One region of the Stutzerimonas tianxiuensis genome, then DNA from elsewhere that is predicted to be linked to it. Evidence: predicted binding sites of a transcription regulator. Region 1 holds the regulator's gene; each other region holds the start of a gene.

Region 1 (5,837 bases):
TTGGAACAGATATTGCTCAATAGTCTTCAGAAGGCTGGGCAAGGCTCGGAAGATGGCATTCTCCTCGAGCCGGGAATGGCCGAAAAGTTGCAACGTTCTCTGGTAGAAGCGGCACAGCGTCAAGAAATGTTAGGTAAGCCGGCGATTCTGCTGGTGGCAGGTCCAGTCCGCGCGATGCTGTCGCGGTTTGCCCGCCTCGCCGTACCGAACATTCATGTCCTGGCCTATCAGGAAATACCGGATAACAAGCAGGTCACCATCGTTTCAACGGTGGGTCAGAATTAACTGAGGGCTACAGGCCATGCAGGTCAAACGTTTCTTCGCAGCCGACATGCGTATCGCCATGAAGATGATTCGTGACGAGCTGGGCGCTGACGCCGTGATCACGGGAAACCGTCGGGTCGCTGGCGGCGTCGAGCTGACCGCTGTGCTTGATTATCCGATGGAATCGGCTGTGGCGAAGCAGCCTAATCCGGCTCTCGAAGCCGAGCTGCGCAAGACTCAGGCGCGACTTGCCAGTGCCCACGCCGAAATCAGCGCGCCAGCGCGCGGTTCGGCTGGTCAGGATCGTCAGCTGCTTGACGAGAAGCCCGCAGCTGCGCCCCAGGTAACCCCCGGCGCCGCGAGCCCGTCGTTCGAATCGCGTGCGGTCGAGGCGATGCAGTCGGAGTTGCAGGGTCTGCGTGAACTGATCGAAGTGCAGCTCGGTTCGATTGCCTGGGGGCAGGAGCAGAGCCGCCGTCCGCAACAGGCTGGCCTCTGGCGCCGCCTGCAGCGCATCGGTTTGCCGGCCGAACTGTCTCGCGCCTTGCTTGAAAAAGTCTCCACCGTATCGGAGCCACGCCAGGCCTGGCGGATGTTATTGGCTCATCTGGCGCAATCGATCAAGGTGACCAAGGTCGAGCCGCTGGAAGAGGGCGGGGTGATCGCTCTGGTCGGCCCAGCCGGTGCCGGCAAGACGACCACCCTGGCCAAGCTCGCTGCACGCTACGTGCTCAAGCACGGCCCGCAGAGCATCGCTCTGGCGAGCATGGACAACTATCGGATTGGGGCTCAGGAACAGCTGAAAACACTGGGGCGTATTCTCGACGTACCGGTTATTCAGCTGGACCCGAGTCAGCCCTTGAGCAAAACACTAGCGCCGCTGGCTCGTAAGCGCCTGATTCTTGTCGATACCGCTGGTCTACCCGCGGGTGACTCGATGATGAAGGTGCAGCTCGAAGCGTTGGCGGACCGTGGCATCAAGGCGAAAAATTATCTGGTTCTGCCAGCGACCAGCCAGAGCCAGGTGCTCAAGGCGACCTGGCACAATTACCGCCGTTGCGGGCTGGCTGGCTGCATCCTGACTAAACTGGATGAGGCCGGCAGCCTGGGCGATGTGTTGGGGCTTATCATCAGTCAGCATCTGCCTATCGCTTACCTCGCCGATGGGCCGCGTATTCCGGACGACCTGCATCTGCCTCGCAGTCACCAGTTGGTCAGTCGTGCGGTGAGCTTGCAATCGGAAGAGAATCCGAGCGAGGAAACCATGGCTGACATGTTCTCCGATCTTTACAACGGTTCTCGGAAGGTCGGATGAACGCTTTGCTACGTGTGACACACAAAGAAGACGCGTTCGGGCTGAACGCATCGATGGCCCTAGGGCTCCAGCAAGAGATAGGCGTGTGAAAATGGGTATGCATCCCGTACAGGTTATTGCAGTGACCGGCGGCAAAGGTGGCGTCGGCAAGACCAACGTATCGGTCAATCTGTCCTTGGCGCTGGCCGATCTCGGGCGTCGGGTCGTATTGCTCGACGCCGACCTTGGTCTGGCCAACGTCGATGTGTTGCTCGGCCTGACAACCAAACGCACCCTGGCTGATGTCATTGCCGGTGAATGCGATCTGCGTGACGTGCTGATCCAGGGGCCGGGCGGCATCCGCATCGTGCCGGCCGCATCCGGCACGCAGAGCATGGTGCAGCTATCGACGCTGCAGCACTCCGGCCTGATCCAAGCGTTCAGCGATATCGGCGATGACATCGATGTGCTGATCATCGACACCGCCGCCGGCATTGGTGACGGGGTAGTGAGCTTTGTGCGCGCCGCACAGGAAGTGCTGCTGGTGGTGACCGACGAACCCACGTCGATCACCGATGCCTACGCGCTGATCAAACTGCTCAATCGCGACTACGGCATCAGCCGCTTCCGGGTACTGGCCAACATGGCCCATGCGCCGCAGGAAGGCCGCAATCTATTCGCCAAGTTGACCAAGGTGACTGAGCGCTTCCTGGACGTGGCGCTGCAGTATGTAGGCGCGATTCCTTACGATGAGTCTGTGCGCAAGGCCGTGCAGAAGCAGCGCGCCGTTTATGAAGCTTACCCCCGTGCAAAGTGTTCGCTGGCGTTCAAGGCCATCGCGCAGAAAGTTGACACCTGGCCGTTGCCGGCAACGCCACGCGGTCATCTGGAGTTCTTTGTGGAGCGCCTGGTAAGGCCCGCCGCAGAGCCTAACGAACAATAGCGGCTGGATTCGGTATGTATTACAGCAAAGCTCAGGCTAAAGACTCGCAGTACCAACTCATCGATCAATACGCGCCGCTGGTCAAACGCATTGCTTACCACCTCCTGGCGCGTTTGCCGGCGAGCGTGCAGGTCGACGACCTGATGCAGGCTGGGATGATCGGCTTGCTGGAAGCGTCAAAGAAATATGACGCCGGCAAGGGTGCGAGTTTCGAGACTTACGCGGGTATTCGCATACGCGGTGCGATGCTCGACGAGGTGCGCAAGGGTGATTGGGCGCCGCGTTCGGTACACCGGAATTCGCGCATGGTCAGTGAGGCGATTCGGGCAATTGAGGCCAGAACAGGACGCGACGCTAAAGATCAGGAAGTTGCGGCCGAACTTAAATTGAGTCTCGATGAGTACTACGGCATTCTGGGCGACACCTTGGGCAGCCGCCTGTTCAGCTTCGATGATCTGCTTCAGGAAGGTGAGCATGGGGAGTTCGAGGAGGATGCTGCCAGCACCCATCCGGAACCGTCCCGCGATCTCGAAGACGAGCGTTTTCAACAGGCGTTGGCTGAAGCCATCGGCAACCTGCCCGAACGTGAAAAGTTGGTGCTTTCGCTGTATTACGACGAAGAGTTGAACTTGAAGGAAATCGGTCAGGTACTGGGCGTCAGTGAATCGCGGGTGAGCCAATTGCACAGTCAGTGCGCGGCACGTCTGCGGGCTCGTCTTGGCGAGTGGCGCGCGCGTTAACGACCGGTTTGCAACAAAGCATTAGAGACCGCTTACGAGCTTCATTCATGAGGCCCGCAAACAGACCGTGAGCAGGTCTCGGATTCGGGTTTACGGAGGTGTACTTGGACAAGAACATGAAAATCCTCATCGTCGACGATTTTTCGACCATGAGACGGATCATCAAGAACCTCTTGCGCGATCTGGGCTTTACCAATACCGCCGAAGCGGACGACGGCACTACTGCTTTGCCAATGCTGAAGAGCGGAAGTTTCGATTTTCTCGTCACCGACTGGAACATGCCCGGCATGAGCGGCATCGACCTGCTGCGCGCTGTGCGCGCCGACGAGCGCCTCAAGCACCTGCCGGTGTTGATGGTGACCGCCGAGGCGAAGCGCGATCAGATCATCGAGGCCGCGCAGGCTGGCGTTAACGGATACGTGGTCAAGCCATTCACGGCTCAAGTGCTCAAAGAAAAGATCGAAAAGATCTTCGAGCGCGTCAACGGCTGAAGCAGTAACGCCGCGAGGGCACTATGACGCAAGCAGACCAAGGCCTGGCAGAGTTCGAAGCGACTCTGAGGGCTCATGCACCCCAATTGATTGAAAGTCTGCAGCAAGGCCGCTTCGAAGAAGCGACGCAGATGTTTAACGAGCTCAATCAGGCGCGCAACCTGGGGCTGTACCAGGAAGTCGGCAAGCTCACGCGTGAGCTGCACAACGCCATCGTCAAGCTCGAAATGGACACCTGTGCGACGGGGGGTGATCCGTCGCCAATCACCGACGCCACGGACCGATTGTCCTACGTGGTGGAGATGACCGAAAAAGCGGCCAACCGCACCATGGACCTGGTTGAGGAATCGGCGCCGCTGGTGAACTACGTCAGCTACGAAGCCCAGAGCCTGACTGCCGATTGGCAGCGCTTCATGCGTCGCGATATGAACGCTGAACAGTTCCGCGACCTGGTCAAACGCATCGATCAGTTTCTCCAGCGCAGCATGAACGATGGCAGTCAGCTGTCGCAGAACCTTAGCGAAATCATGCTGGCCCAGGATTTCCAGGACCTTACCGGTCAGGTGATCAAAAGGGTGACCCGGCTCATTACCGAACTCGAAAGTAACCTGCTTAATCTGGTGCTGATGGCAGGCCAGGTTGACCGCGTGGCGGGCATCCAGCATGACCGCGAAGCGATGCGCGCCGAGCAGGAACTAAAAAAACAAGAAAAACAGCCTTCCAATGGTGAAGGTCCGCAGATGCATGCCGATATACGTGAAGACGTCGTTTCCGGGCAGGACGATGTCGATGATCTGCTTTCGAGCCTGGGCTTTTAGGGGAAGTTAAATATGAGCTTCGACGCCGATGAAGAAATCCTCCAGGATTTCCTGGTAGAGGCCGGCGAGATTCTCGAACTATTGTCAGAGCAGCTGGTGGAGCTGGAAAGCAGCCCCGATGACACAGCCTTGCTCAATGCGATTTTTCGCGGTTTCCATACGGTAAAAGGCGGTGCCGGGTTTCTCCAGCTACATGAGCTGGTGGAATGCTGCCACATCGCCGAAAACGTCTTCGACATCCTGCGCAAGGGTGAACGTCGCGTCGACTCGGAATTGATGGATGTCGTTCTCCAGGCTCTGGACTCCGTCAATGAAATGTTTAGCCAGGTGCGCGAGCGTACCGAGGTAACCCCGGCGACCCCTGAGCTACTGGCAGCGCTGGCCCGCTTGGCTGAGCCGGCCGGTGCGCAGGAACCTGTGGTCGAAGCCCCTGTCGAGGCTGAACCCGAGCCTGCGGTTACTGCCGATAGCGAGTTCGAGCAGTTTCTTGGCGCGCTGGAAGAGTCTGTCGAGACCCCAGCCTCCAGTGCCGCTGACGAGATCACCGACGAGGAGTTCGAATCGTTGCTTGATCAACTCCACGGAAAAGGCCAGTTCGCGGCTGAGCAGGACGCAAAGCCGGCAGCATCGGCGGCGGCTGTTGTGCAACCGTCTGCCAGCGACGAGATCACTGATGATGAGTTCGAGGCGCTGCTCGACCAGCTGCATGGCAAAGGCCAGTTCGCCGAGCCGGTGGCAGCCGCACCCGCTGAAGCGGCGGCCAAGCCTGTAGCTGCTGGTGGTGACGACATTAGCGACGACGAGTTCGAAGCGCTGCTGGACCAGCTGCATGGAAAAGGAAAGTTTGAGCCCGACGCGGCTGCACCAGTTGCGGCTGCAGTTGTGCCTGTTGCTAAGCCCGCAGCGGTTACCGCGCCTGCGGAAAAGAAGGCTGCGCCTGCGAAGCCAGCTGTAAGCACCGTTGCGAGCAAAGCCGCTGTTCCGGCTAAAGCAGAGCCTGCATCCAAGCCTGCCGCCGCACCGGAGAAGCCCGCGAGCGAGGCGGAGACAACCGTTCGAGTCGATACCGCCCGACTTGATGAAATCATGAACATGGTTGGTGAGCTGGTGCTGGTGCGTAATCGCCTGGTGCGCCTGGGCTCCAACAGTGCCGATGAAGCCATGGCCAAGGCCGTGTCCAACCTCGATGTGGTGACCGCTGATCTGCAAAGTGCCGTGATGAAAACGCGCATGCAGCCGATTAAGAAGGTTTTTGGCCGCTTCCCGCGTCTGGTTCGCGATCTGGCT
Region 2 (5,837 bases), on a different contig from region 1:
GTATGGCGATGCCGCGACCGATGCCCTGGGAGCTGCCGGTAACCAGGGCGACCTTGTTCTGCAGTTTCATCGAACACCTCATGTGGCTGTCGAGTCGCAGCGGCGACCCCTGAGTCGTGCAATGTCTGACGGGCTGCAGCCGGGCACGTTCAATGGCGGGTGTTTGCGAATGCTTCCGAGAGCGCCCAAGGCAGACAAATACCTTTACCTAAGCGCAAAATGACCGGCTCTCCGCCGCCCCGTTATCAGGACATCCATGGCCACCGCTGATCTGCGCAAGGGTTACCTACTGGGTCTGATGACCTTTTCCATCTGGGGCCTGTTCCCGCTCTACTTCAAGTCCATCGAGCAGTACGCGGCGCTTGAAATCGTCACTCAGCGAGCCATCTGGTCGGCGCTGTTCGGTACGCTGGTGCTGAGCCTCTGGCACCACCCCGGCTGGTGGCAGGAATTGCTGGCCCATCCGCGGCGGATCGGCGTACTGATGATTTCCAGCGTACTGATCGCCAGCAACTGGCTGATCTACGTCTGGGCGGTGAACCACAACCACATGCTCGAAGCGAGCCTGGGCTATTACATCAACCCGCTGGTCAACGTGCTGCTGGGGCTGATTGTCTTGCGCGAGCGCCTTCGCCCGCTGCAATGGCTGGCGGTGGCGATGGCAGCCATCGGCGTGCTGCTGCAGCTGGTTACCCTGGGCGACTTCCCCTGGGTGTCGATCGCTCTGGCATTGAGCTTCGGCAGCTACGGACTGCTGCGCAAGCAAGCACCTGTCGCCGCACTGCCGGGGCTGGTAGTGGAAACCTGGCTGTTGCTGCCGATCGCGCTGGGCTGGCTGTTCTTCTTTGGCAGCGGCCCGAGCACCGAATGGTCTTTCTGGTCCCAACCCGAAGCACTGTGGCTGGTGGCCGCCGGGCCCGTCACGCTGTTGCCGCTGCTGTGCTTCAACGCAGCGGCCCGGCATTTGCCCTATTCGACCCTTGGCTTCCTGCAGTACATCACGCCGACGTTGCTGCTGCTGCTCGCGGTGTGGGTGTTCGACGAGCCCTTCCCGGCCGATCGTCAGCTCGCCTTTGTCTGCATATGGGCCGGCCTCGCCGTCTACAGTTACGACGCCTGGCGACTGATGCGTAAAGCCAGCGTGCGCTGACGGCAGCTCAGTCGGCAGGCTGCAGTTTGAGCTCCACCATCAGGTCATCGGCAAGCGTTTCCAGGTGTTCCTGCAGGTCGTCCAGGGACAATTCGGTCGGCACGGCCAACCGTGCATCGGCCCGGAACAGCAACTCGTTAGTCATTGGTGCAGGCAACACGTCGGTGTCCAGGCTTTCCAGGTTCACGCCGTGCCGGGCCAGTAATTGGGTGATGTCACGGACGATACCGGCGCGGTCGTTGCCTACCAGCTGCAGCTGGATCATCCGCCAACTCCGCTCCGGCTCGGCGCCGCTTTGAGCAAAGAGCACACGGATGCCCTGCTGCTCAAGCTGCTGCAAGGCCTCGCTGAGATCGGCGTGGGCCTGAGCGGGCACAGCCACCCGCAGGATGCCGGCAAACTGACCAGCCATCCGCGACATGCGGCTCTCCAGCCAATTGCCGCCATGCTCGGCGATGCATTTGGCCAGGCATTCGACCAGCCCCGGCTGGTCTTCGGCAATCACGGTAAGTACGAGATGATCCATCTGTGGCTCCTTCAATAGGGAAATACGGCAACCGGCGCTGGCCGTGCGGCTGTAGAGAGTAATGGACCGCTCCCGTGGCATGCGACTCCATAGGTATAGAACAAACACCGTCGACGCCGCGGCAAAGTGTCGATTCCAAGGCCCTCTGGCTGCCCTATGAACAGACAATTGCGGGCCCTGGGCCTACGCCGAGTGGCGGACTGATTTTCCGAACGGCTTCATGTAGTATCCGTCGACCCGGACTACAAGAAGAAACAGTCCGACAGATTTGAAGAAGAACCAAGTGAGGCGAGTAATGACTGAGCGCGTTCAAGTCGGTGGCCTGCAGGTCGCCAAAGTCCTGTACGACTTCGTGAACAACGAAGCGATTCCTGGTACCGGCGTTGATGCCGATGCCTTCTGGGCCGGCGCTTCCAGCGTCATCCACGACCTGGCGCCGAAGAACCGCGCGCTGCTGGCCAAGCGTGACGAGCTGCAGGCGCAGATCGATGCCTGGCATCAGGCGCGTACCGGTCAGGCCCACGACGCAGCGGCGTACAAGAGCTTCCTGCAGGAAATCGGTTACCTGCTGCCGGAAGCCGAAGACTTCCAGGCCACTACTCAGAACGTCGACGAAGAAATCGCCAGCATGGCCGGCCCGCAGCTGGTGGTGCCGATCATGAACGCGCGTTTCGCGCTGAACGCCGCCAATGCGCGCTGGGGCTCGTTGTACGACGCGCTTTACGGCACCGATGCCATCTCCGAAGAAGACGGTGCCACTAAGGGACCGGGCTACAACGAGATCCGCGGCAACAAGGTTATTACCTATGCACGCGCCTTCCTCGACGAAGCCGCTCCGTTGGAAACTGGCTCGCATGCCGACTCCACTGGCTACCGCATCGAGTCCGGCAAGCTGGTCGTCTCGCTCAAGGATGGCAGCACAACAGGCCTGCAGAACCCAGCGCAACTACTCGGCTTCCAGGGCGATGCCAACGCACCAATCGCCGTGCTGCTCAAGCACAACGGCATCCACTTCGAGATTCAGATCGACCCGGCCAGCCCCATCGGCCAGACCGACGCAGCCGGCGTCAAAGACGTGCTGATGGAATCGGCACTGACCACTATCATGGACTGCGAAGACTCCATCGCCGCCGTCGATGCCGATGACAAGACCATCGTCTACCGCAACTGGCTCGGCCTTATGAAGGGCGACCTGGCCGAGGAGTTGGACAAAGGCGGCAAGCGCATCACCCGTGCCATGAACCCTGACCGCGTCTACACCCAGGCCGACGGCAACGGTGAGCTCACCCTGCACGGCCGTTCCCTGCTGTTCATCCGTAACGTCGGTCACCTGATGACCAACGATGCCATTCTCGACAAGGACGGCAACGAAGTCCCGGAAGGCATCATGGACGGCCTGTTCACCAGCCTCGCCGCGATCCACAACCTCAAGGGCAACACCAGCCGCAAGAACACCCGCACCGGCTCGATGTACATCGTCAAGCCGAAGATGCACGGCCCGGAAGAAGTGGCTTTCGCCACCGAACTGTTCGGTCGCGTCGAAGACGTCCTCGGTTTGCCGCGCAACACTCTGAAAGTCGGCATCATGGACGAGGAGCGTCGCACCACGATCAACCTCAAGGCCTGCATCAAGGAAGCGCGCGAGCGCGTGGTGTTCATTAACACCGGCTTCCTCGACCGCACCGGCGACGAGATCCACACTTCCATGGAAGCCGGCCCGGTGGTACGCAAGGCTGCGATGAAGTCCGAGAAGTGGATCAGTGCCTACGAAAACAACAACGTCGACGTGGGCCTGGCTTGCGGTCTGCAAGGCAAAGCGCAGATCGGCAAGGGCATGTGGGCCATGCCTGACCTGATGGCCGCGATGCTCGAGCAGAAGCTCGGCCACCCCATGGCCGGTGCCAACACCGCCTGGGTACCGTCGCCGACCGCCGCCACCCTGCACGCCATGCACTACCACAAGGTTGACGTGCAGGCGCGTCAAGTCGAACTGGCCAAGCGTGAAAAAGCGTCCATCGACGACATCCTCACCATCCCGCTGGCGCAAGACACCAACTGGACCGAGGAAGAGAAGCGCAACGAGCTGGACAACAACTCGCAGGGCATCCTCGGCTACATGGTTCGCTGGGTCGAACAGGGCGTCGGCTGCTCCAAGGTGCCGGATATCAACGACATCGCGCTGATGGAAGACCGCGCCACCCTGCGCATCTCCAGCCAGCACGTAGCCAACTGGATGCGTCACGGTGTGGTAACCAAGGATCAGGTGGTCGAAAGCCTCAAGCGCATGGCGCCTGTGGTCGATCGTCAGAACCAAGGCGACCCGGTATACCGCCCGATGGCGCCGGACTTCGACAACAGCGTGGCCTTCCAGGCTGCCCTGGAGCTGGTCCTTGAAGGCACCAAGCAGCCCAACGGCTACACCGAGCCGGTCCTGCACCGTCGTCGTCGCGAGTTCAAGGCCAAGAACGGCCTGTAACCCGCAACGCTGCGGCACAAAGAACCGCCCTTCGGGGCGGTTTTTTTATGGGTGTTTGCCGCCCAATGGCGCTCAAGTTCCGCCTGCGACATCCGATAACGTGACCGGATTTCCAAAATAAGTCACAATTTATCCGACAGATGGCAATGCGCCTCTAGTGGCCATTACGTAGTATCCGCCACCCACTGTGGAGTCGATGCATGTTCAAGAATTTCTCGCTTACTGCGAAGCTGTCGCTGGTCCCCGCCGTCGCCCTGCTCGGGCTGATTCTGTATGTCGGCTATACCTCGCTGCAGCTGTCTGCGACGGATTCGCGCCTGGTCAGCATCGAAACACAAAGCTATCCCACGCTGGAAAAGGCTGACGCGGTGATCTTTCAGTTCTCCCGTATTCCCGGCCTGTTGAACAATGCCGTGGCCGCCGGAGAGTCGGGCATTCTCGGCGAAGCGCGCGAAGGGCTCAGTGAAATCGATGCGCAGCAGCAGGCGCTCGCCACGCTTCTGAACACCCAGCCGCAAAGGCTTCAGGCGCTCAACGACTGGCGCAAGGCGGTCAAGGCGTACGCCGACAACGCGCTCGACGCTTCCGCCAAGCTGATCGACGGCAGTGCCTCGTTCGATGATCTACGCCCGAGCCTGGATCGTATGGCCAGTGACCTTGCCCAAGCGCAGAAACTGGCCACTGACTTCCGCACCGGCGCGTACCAGGATTTCCAACAGACCCTGGCCGAAACCCGCGAAGCCAACAAAAACACCACTCGACTGGGAATCATCCTGAGTCTGGTGCTGATCGTGGTTGTGGGCCTCGGCGCCTGGCTGGTGATTCGCAGCGTGATGTCAAACGTACGCGGCGTGATCGCCTCTCTGCAGTCCATCGCACGTGGAGACGGCGACCTGACCCAGCGCGTTAATGTCGAGTCGAACGATGAGATCGGCGCCATGATCGAGCTGTTCAACGGCTTTCTCGACAAGCTGCAGCGCACTATCCGCCAGATTATCGAAGCTGCCAGCCCCCTGGGCCAGGTCTCCAAGGAACTCTACAACCTGACTCAGGGTTCGGAAGAGAACGCCAAGTCGCAGCAGCACCACACCGACTCCATCACCCGCGACATCCTCACCATGACCGGTAGCATCCAGGAGGTCGCGCATCGCTCGCAGCAGGCCTCGGACGAAGCCAACTCGGCCGCGCGCCAGGCCGCCACCGCGCGTGAGCACGTTGGCAGCCTGTCGACCGGTATCAGCGACCTGGGCGACAGTGTGATGGGCGCAGTCAAGGCCATGGAGCAGCTGGAAGAGGAAACCCAGGAAGTCGGCTCGGTGCTCACCGTGATCCGTAGTATTGCCGAACAGACCAACCTGCTCGCATTGAACGCCGCCATCGAAGCCGCCCGCGCCGGCGAACAGGGTCGCGGCTTCGCCGTAGTGGCTGACGAAGTACGCAACCTGGCGCAGAAAACCTCCGCCTCCACTGCAGAGATTCAGCAGATCATCCAGCGACTGCAAAGCAGCGCCAACACCGTGCTCAATGTGATGAACAGCAATGGCGAGAAATCGCGCGCCAGCATCGAACGCTCGGTCGAAGCGACCCAGTTGCTCGAAACCATTGCCCGCACCGTCAACCAGATCGACGAACTCAATGCCGGTATCGCTCAGTTCACTCAGGAGCAGATCGGCCTGTCGAGTTCC
Region 3 (5,837 bases), on a different contig from region 1:
CGCCGCGCTGATCGCCAAGGAGCACGCGCAGATGCAGGCGGTGTTCCTCGCCTTCCTGCCGCCTGGCATGGCCACCGACGTGCTCGAGTGCATGCCGGCCGAGCGTCAGGACGAGCTGTTGTACCGCATCGCCAACCTGAGCGAGGTCAACAGCGACGTGATCGCCGAGCTGGAGCAGCTCATCGATCGCAGTCTGCAAGTGCTCACGAACCAGGGTTCACAGGTGCGTGGCGTGAAGCAGGCCGCAGACATCATGAACCGGTTCAAGGGCAACCGAGACCAGATGTTCGAACTGCTGCGCGCGCACAACGAAGAACTGGTCGGCAAGATCGAAGATGAAATGTACGACTTCTTCATTCTGTCCCGGCAGAACCAGGATGTGCTGCAAACGCTGCTTGAAGTGATCCCGCTGGAAGAGTGGGTGGTTGCGCTCAAGGGCGCCGAGCCGGCGCTGGTGAATGCCATCCAGGGGGCGCTGCCCAAGCGCCAGGCGCAGCAGATGGAGTCGATCAACCGTCGCCAGGGCCCAGTGCCGCTGTCGCGGGTGGAGCAGGTGCGCAAGGACATCATGGCCGTGGTCCGGGATATGTCCAACGAAGGCGACCTGCAGGTTCAGTTGTTCCGCGAACAGACCGTCGAGTAAGCGCCGATGAGCATCAAGATCATCAAAGGTGAAGGTCGCTCCTGGCGGCCGTTCCGCTTCCCGCCTCGCGTGCGCACCGCCTCTGAACTGGCCGACAGCGTGGCCGGTGACCCGGCGGCGCTGCAGCGCGCCGTTGCCGATGGCTTTCAGGAAGGCATCGACAAGGGCTACGAGCAGGGCCTGGAGCAGGGTCGTGAAGCCGGACATCGCGAAGGTTTCGAGCGCGGTGTCGAGGACGGCAAGGCGATCGGTCGTGAAGAAGGCCGTGTCATGGGACGTCGCGCATTCGACGAAGCGGCCCGGCCGCTGGATGAACTGGTCGAGCGTTTCGAGCACTTCCGGCAGGAATTCGAACAGGCGCGTCGCGAGCAACTGCTGGAGCTGGTGCAGAAGGTTTCCAAGCAGGTGATCCGCTGTGAACTGACCCTGCATCCGACGCAGTTGCTGACCCTGGCTGAGGAAGCCCTGGCGGCCATGCCGGGTGATCAGGAAGACGTGCGCATCTTGCTCAACCCCGAGGAATGCAACCGGATCAAGGAGTTGGCACCCGAGCGTGCGGCGGCCTGGCGTCTGATCCCGGATGAAAAGCTGGCGCTCGGCGAGTGCCGTGTGATCACGGCGCAGGCCGAAGCCGATATCGGCTGCCAGCAGCGCCTTGATTCATGCATGGACACGCTGGGCGAGCACATCAGGGCGGAAGCCTGAGATGTCCCTGCGCGAGAGCTTCCGGCTCGACGAGGCGTTGCGCTCGCTGGACACGGTGCAGCTGGCGAAGGTCAGCGGCCGGCTGGTGCGCGTCTCCGGCATGCTCTTGGAAAGCCTCGGCTGCCAGCGCATGACCGGCCAGCGCTGTTTCGTCGAACAGGGCGACGGCAGCATGCTCGAAGCGCAGGTGGTGGGCTTCAACCGCGACATCACCTACCTGATGCCCTTCAAGAAACCGGTGGGGCTGACCTCCGGATCGCGCGTATTTCCGGCGCCGGATGATGCCAAGCTGCATATCGACGAATCCTGGCTGGGGCGTGTGGTTAACGGCCTCGGTGAGCCGCTGGACGAAATGGGCAAGCTCAGCGGGCGCGATCCGCTGCCCACCGAGCTGCCTTCGGTCAATCCGCTCAAGCGCAAGCCGGTCAGTGAACCGCTGGACGTCGGCGTGCGGGCGATCAATTCCATGCTCACCCTCGGCAAGGGCCAGCGCGTCGGCCTGTTCGCCGGTTCCGGTGTGGGCAAAAGCGTGCTGCTGGGCATGATCACGCGACAGACCAAGGCTGACGTCGTGGTGGTCGGGCTGATTGGTGAGCGCGGGCGCGAGGTGCAGGAGTTCCTGCTGCATTCGCTGGGTGAAGAGGGCCTGAAGAAGGCCGTCGTGGTGGTGGCGCCGGCCAACGAATCGCCGCTGATGCGCCTCAAGGCCACCGAGCTTTGCCACAGCATCGCCGCTTATTTCCGCGACCAGGGCAACGATGTGTTGTTGCTGGTCGATTCGCTGACCCGCTACGCCATGGCCCAGCGAGAAATTGCCCTGGCCCTCGGCGAGCCGCCAGCGACCAAGGGCTATCCGCCGTCTGTGTTCGGTATGCTGCCGGAGTTGGTCGAAAGCGCCGGCAATGGCGCCAATGACAACGGCAGCCTCAGTGCGCTGTACACCGTTCTCGCCGAGGGTGACGACCAGCAGGACCCGATCGTCGATTGCGCGCGTGCAATTCTCGATGGCCACATCGTGTTGTCGCGTCGACTGGCGGACGCCGGGCATTACCCGGCCATCGACATCTGCGCTTCGGTCAGCCGCTGCATGAGCCAGGTCGGCCAGCCGCCGCACCTGGGCGCCGCGCGGCAGCTCAAGGAGTTCTACAGCACCTACGAGAAGATCAAGGAGCTGATCCCGCTGGGTGGCTACAGCCCTGGCGCGGACATCAAGACCGACCGCGCCGTGCAGCTCGCACCCACCATCGAACGCTTCCTGCGTCAGGAAGTGGGCGAGGCGGCGGAGCTGGAAACCAGTCTCACCATCCTGCAGAGCATCATCAGGAAGCCATGAAGCAGCAGATCGAAACGCTCACACGCCTGGCCAGCCTGCGCGGCAACCGGGTCAAGCAGATGCTCGGGCAGGTTCAGTACCAGCAAAACCTCTGCCAGCGCTATCGCAACAACATCACCGGTCTCAGCCGCCTGTGCGGGTTCTCCGTGCCGATGAGCACGCCGCTGCAGCGCGACAATCAGCAGCGCTACAAGGCCACGCTGTACAAGATGGTCGAGCTGCAGCGGCGCGAACTGGCCGTGGCCGAGCAGGCCCTGGTGCGTATTCAGCAGGAGCTGCTGCAGGCCATGCGCAGCGAGAAGGTGGTTGAGCATGTGATCGACGCCAAGATGCAGCAGTGGCAGCAGCTGCTTATGGCGCAGGAACAGAAAATTCAGGACGGTCTGGCCGCGCAGACCTGGTGGCGCAATCAGATCGCCTGAGTAGGAGTGCCTGAACACGGCGCTTGGAAACGGCGTCAGGCGGCCCGCCTGTCAGCCCCAGCAAAAAAACATTTAAGGTTTGCGCCTTAGCGGTCGCTTGTTTGGCAGTAACCACTGAGTTGGAACGAAATCATGGAAATCAGCCGGCAGTTCAAGCCCGCCATTGCAATGCCCACCGAGACCGCTTCGGCGCGTCCGGCCAGTGCGCGCCCCACGGCCCAGCCTGCTGCGCGTCCGGCCACAAGCCTGCCGCTGGAGCAGATGCACGACGCCCTGCGCGCCATGCCCGAGGTCGATCTGGACCGGGTGGCGGCCATCAAGCAAGCGCTGCAGCGCGGCGAGATCTCTACCGACGTGGGTGATCTGGCCAGCAGCATGCTCAGCTATCACCGCGGAAACGATGCGTGAGCCAGCGCGATAAGCTGCTGGCAGTCGTCGATGACGATCTCCAGCAGGATTGCGGCGATTACCTCGCCTTGCGCGAGCTGATGCAGGCGCTCTACGGACGTCTGCTCGAGCGCGACGTGCCGGAGATCGACCGCATCAACCTGCAGATCACCGTGCGCGTCGAAGCCATCGCCGCGCGCGCCCAGCGACGCAGCAAGGTGCTCGCGGCTTTCGGTCTGGAAACCTCGGGTGTTGGCATGCGCCGCCTGCTGTCCAGCTGCACGGGTGAGCGCGGTGACTCCCTTCAGCAGCATTGGCGGCAAGTCGGTGATCTCGCTGTGCAGTGTCAGCAATTCAACGAGCACAACGGCAAGCTGCTCGCCATGCATCACGACATTCTTCAGCAGCTGCTCGCCTGTGGGCAGGATGCGCGGCTGTATTCGCCGCAGGCCTATTGAGGCGCAAAGACATTCGTCCGCGCTTCTGCGGATTCTCAGCTCCCGTTAGCGGCTTCAGCCACAGCTCCCTTCAGCCGTACGCCCTCCATGTAGCGCAGCGCCGCCAGCGTGCCGTGAACAAAACCCAGATAAGTCACCTCGGTGACCCGCTTGAATTCCGCGGCGCTGGTCTTGTAGACCGGCCCAAAGACCGTGGCCATGGCGGCATTGACCCATATCTCGATCGGGCCCAGCTCCGCTTCAGCGATCCACACCACGACAGCTTGTAAGAGGCGCCTTGCCGCGACAGGCCTATCGTCGCCATCAAGGAATTAATCCTTTTCGGTTTGGCCTTTAACTACCTCACTGCTGACGTCGCCTTTACAGACAGATGCTCCGCCCGCGTCGAGGCGGAAACGGCACTTCCCCGTTTCCTAGTCCTGTCATGTTGCGGAAGCCTTTTTTCTGCATGCCGTTTGCTGGAAGGCCCATATCGCGGGCGTTTCAGACCTGGCATGCAATCTGCTCTAGAAACAACAAGAGGGGATGGTGATGGCTATAAATTCCGATTACGTACAGCAGATGTCGACGCAGTTGGCGACTTACGAAGTTCAGTCGTCGCTGGATCGGCTTAACCGCAACGAGTCCCGCTACAAGGCCCAGCGTGAAGCGCTGAATTCGCTGCGCACGTCGATGACGACCTTCAAGTCCGCCATCACCAAGCTCAACAGCAGCACATCGAGCATGTTGACCAACAGTGCAACCTTCAGTCAGGAGGGTTATGCCACGGCTAGCGTGGGCACTACCGCAACGGCCGGTACCTATGACTTTTTCGTCGAGCGCCTGGCCAGCAAGCAGCAGGTCGCGGTACAGGGCTTGGTCGATGGCAGCCTGAGCGGCACCCTGACGCTGAATGCCCAATCGTTCGACCTCAGCCAGTACGCCACGCTTGGCGATGCCGCCACGGCGATCAACGACGCCGGTCTCGGTGTGCAAGCGACCCTGGTGCGCAGCAACGGCGCGGTCAGTCTGGTCGTCAGCAGTGAGCAAACCGGCGCCGCCAATGCCTTCAGCCTCAGCATGGCGGGCAACGCTGCCGCGACCACGACCGCGCTATCGACTGCCCAGGACGCGATGGTTCGTATGGGTGGCAGCTATGGCGCGGGCGGCATCGAGCTGACCAGCGCCAGCAACACTTTTACTGACGTCATCGACGGCGTAAGCCTGACCGTGAGCAAGACGCATGCGGCGACCGACACCCCGCTGACCGTCACGGTGGGCCAGGACAAAGCCGGCACACAGGCCAAGGCACAGACATTCATCGACGCCTTCAACGCCCTGATGACCAGTTTCGATTCGCTGACCGCCAGCGGCAGCGGCAGCGATAGCGCCAAACGCGGCGCCCTGGCCGGCGATTCCAGCGTGCGTTCCATCGAAAGCCGCCTCAACAGCCTGTTGCGTGCCGACTTCGGCGGCAAGAGCCTGATCGAATTCGGCATCAGCGCCGACCGTAACGGCAAGCTGACGATCGATGCCAAGCGTTTCGAGGCCGCCGTAGCCAACGATCCTGCGGGCTTCGAGGAGCTGTTCACCGGCACCGACAAGCTGCTGGAGAGCATGGACAAGACTGTTGCCAGCTACACCAGCAGCACCAACGGCCTGCTGAAGAGCCGCATGGACACGCTGGACATGAGCCTGCGCCGCATCGACGAGCAGTTCGAGACGCTCCAGCAGCAGTACGACACCCATTACAGCCGCTACCTGCGGCAGTTCACCAGCATGATGCAGACCATGCAGAGCATGGAGCAGACCAGCGGAATGTTCTCGATGCCCACCACATCGCAAGCTAACGGATTGTTCTCATGAACAGCTATCACCCCAACGACAGTTATGACAGCTACCGCTCGGTA

What was found. The regulator FliA, encoded in region 1, starts transcription of late flagellar genes. The targets are predictions, from matches to a motif close to CTAAAGTTTNNNNNNNNNNNGCCGNTAA.
Region 2: a site for FliA is predicted at 4,224-4,251, ahead of ACSSNI_RS01505 (methyl-accepting chemotaxis protein). Genes of this name have one in related genera too.
Region 3: a site for FliA is predicted at 3,176-3,203, ahead of flgM (flagellar biosynthesis anti-sigma factor FlgM). Genes of this name have one in related genera too.

What each region holds. Positions count from the first base shown of each region.
Region 1 covers NZ_JBPVWS010000002.1:82,060-87,896, forward strand. Annotated here, with positions in the region: gene flhA (flagellar biosynthesis protein FlhA) at 1-285, shown strand, start outside; gene flhF (flagellar biosynthesis protein FlhF) at 302-1,579, shown strand; gene fleN (flagellar synthesis regulator FleN) at 1,671-2,501, shown strand; gene fliA (RNA polymerase sigma factor FliA) at 2,516-3,241, shown strand; gene ACSSNI_RS03020 (chemotaxis response regulator CheY) at 3,358-3,732, shown strand; gene ACSSNI_RS03025 (protein phosphatase CheZ) at 3,756-4,550, shown strand; gene ACSSNI_RS03030 (chemotaxis protein CheA) at 4,563-5,837, shown strand, end outside.
Region 2 covers NZ_JBPVWS010000001.1:355,721-361,557, reverse strand. Annotated here, with positions in the region: gene ACSSNI_RS01525 (SDR family oxidoreductase) at 1-70, opposite strand, end outside; gene rarD (EamA family transporter RarD) at 257-1,150, shown strand; gene ACSSNI_RS01515 (glycine cleavage system transcriptional repressor) at 1,158-1,676, opposite strand; gene ACSSNI_RS01510 (malate synthase G) at 1,972-4,152, shown strand; gene ACSSNI_RS01505 (methyl-accepting chemotaxis protein) at 4,353-5,837, shown strand, end outside.
Region 3 covers NZ_JBPVWS010000012.1:76,767-82,603, reverse strand. Annotated here, with positions in the region: gene ACSSNI_RS15815 (FliG C-terminal domain-containing protein) at 1-643, shown strand, start outside; gene fliH (flagellar assembly protein FliH) at 650-1,348, shown strand; gene fliI (flagellar protein export ATPase FliI) at 1,350-2,681, shown strand; gene ACSSNI_RS15800 (flagellar export protein FliJ) at 2,678-3,103, shown strand; gene flgM (flagellar biosynthesis anti-sigma factor FlgM) at 3,236-3,511, shown strand; gene flgN (flagellar export chaperone FlgN) at 3,508-3,948, shown strand; partial or broken gene ACSSNI_RS15785 (SDR family oxidoreductase) at 3,993-4,190, opposite strand; gene fliD (flagellar filament capping protein FliD) at 4,480-5,793, shown strand; gene fliS (flagellar export chaperone FliS) at 5,790-5,837, shown strand, end outside.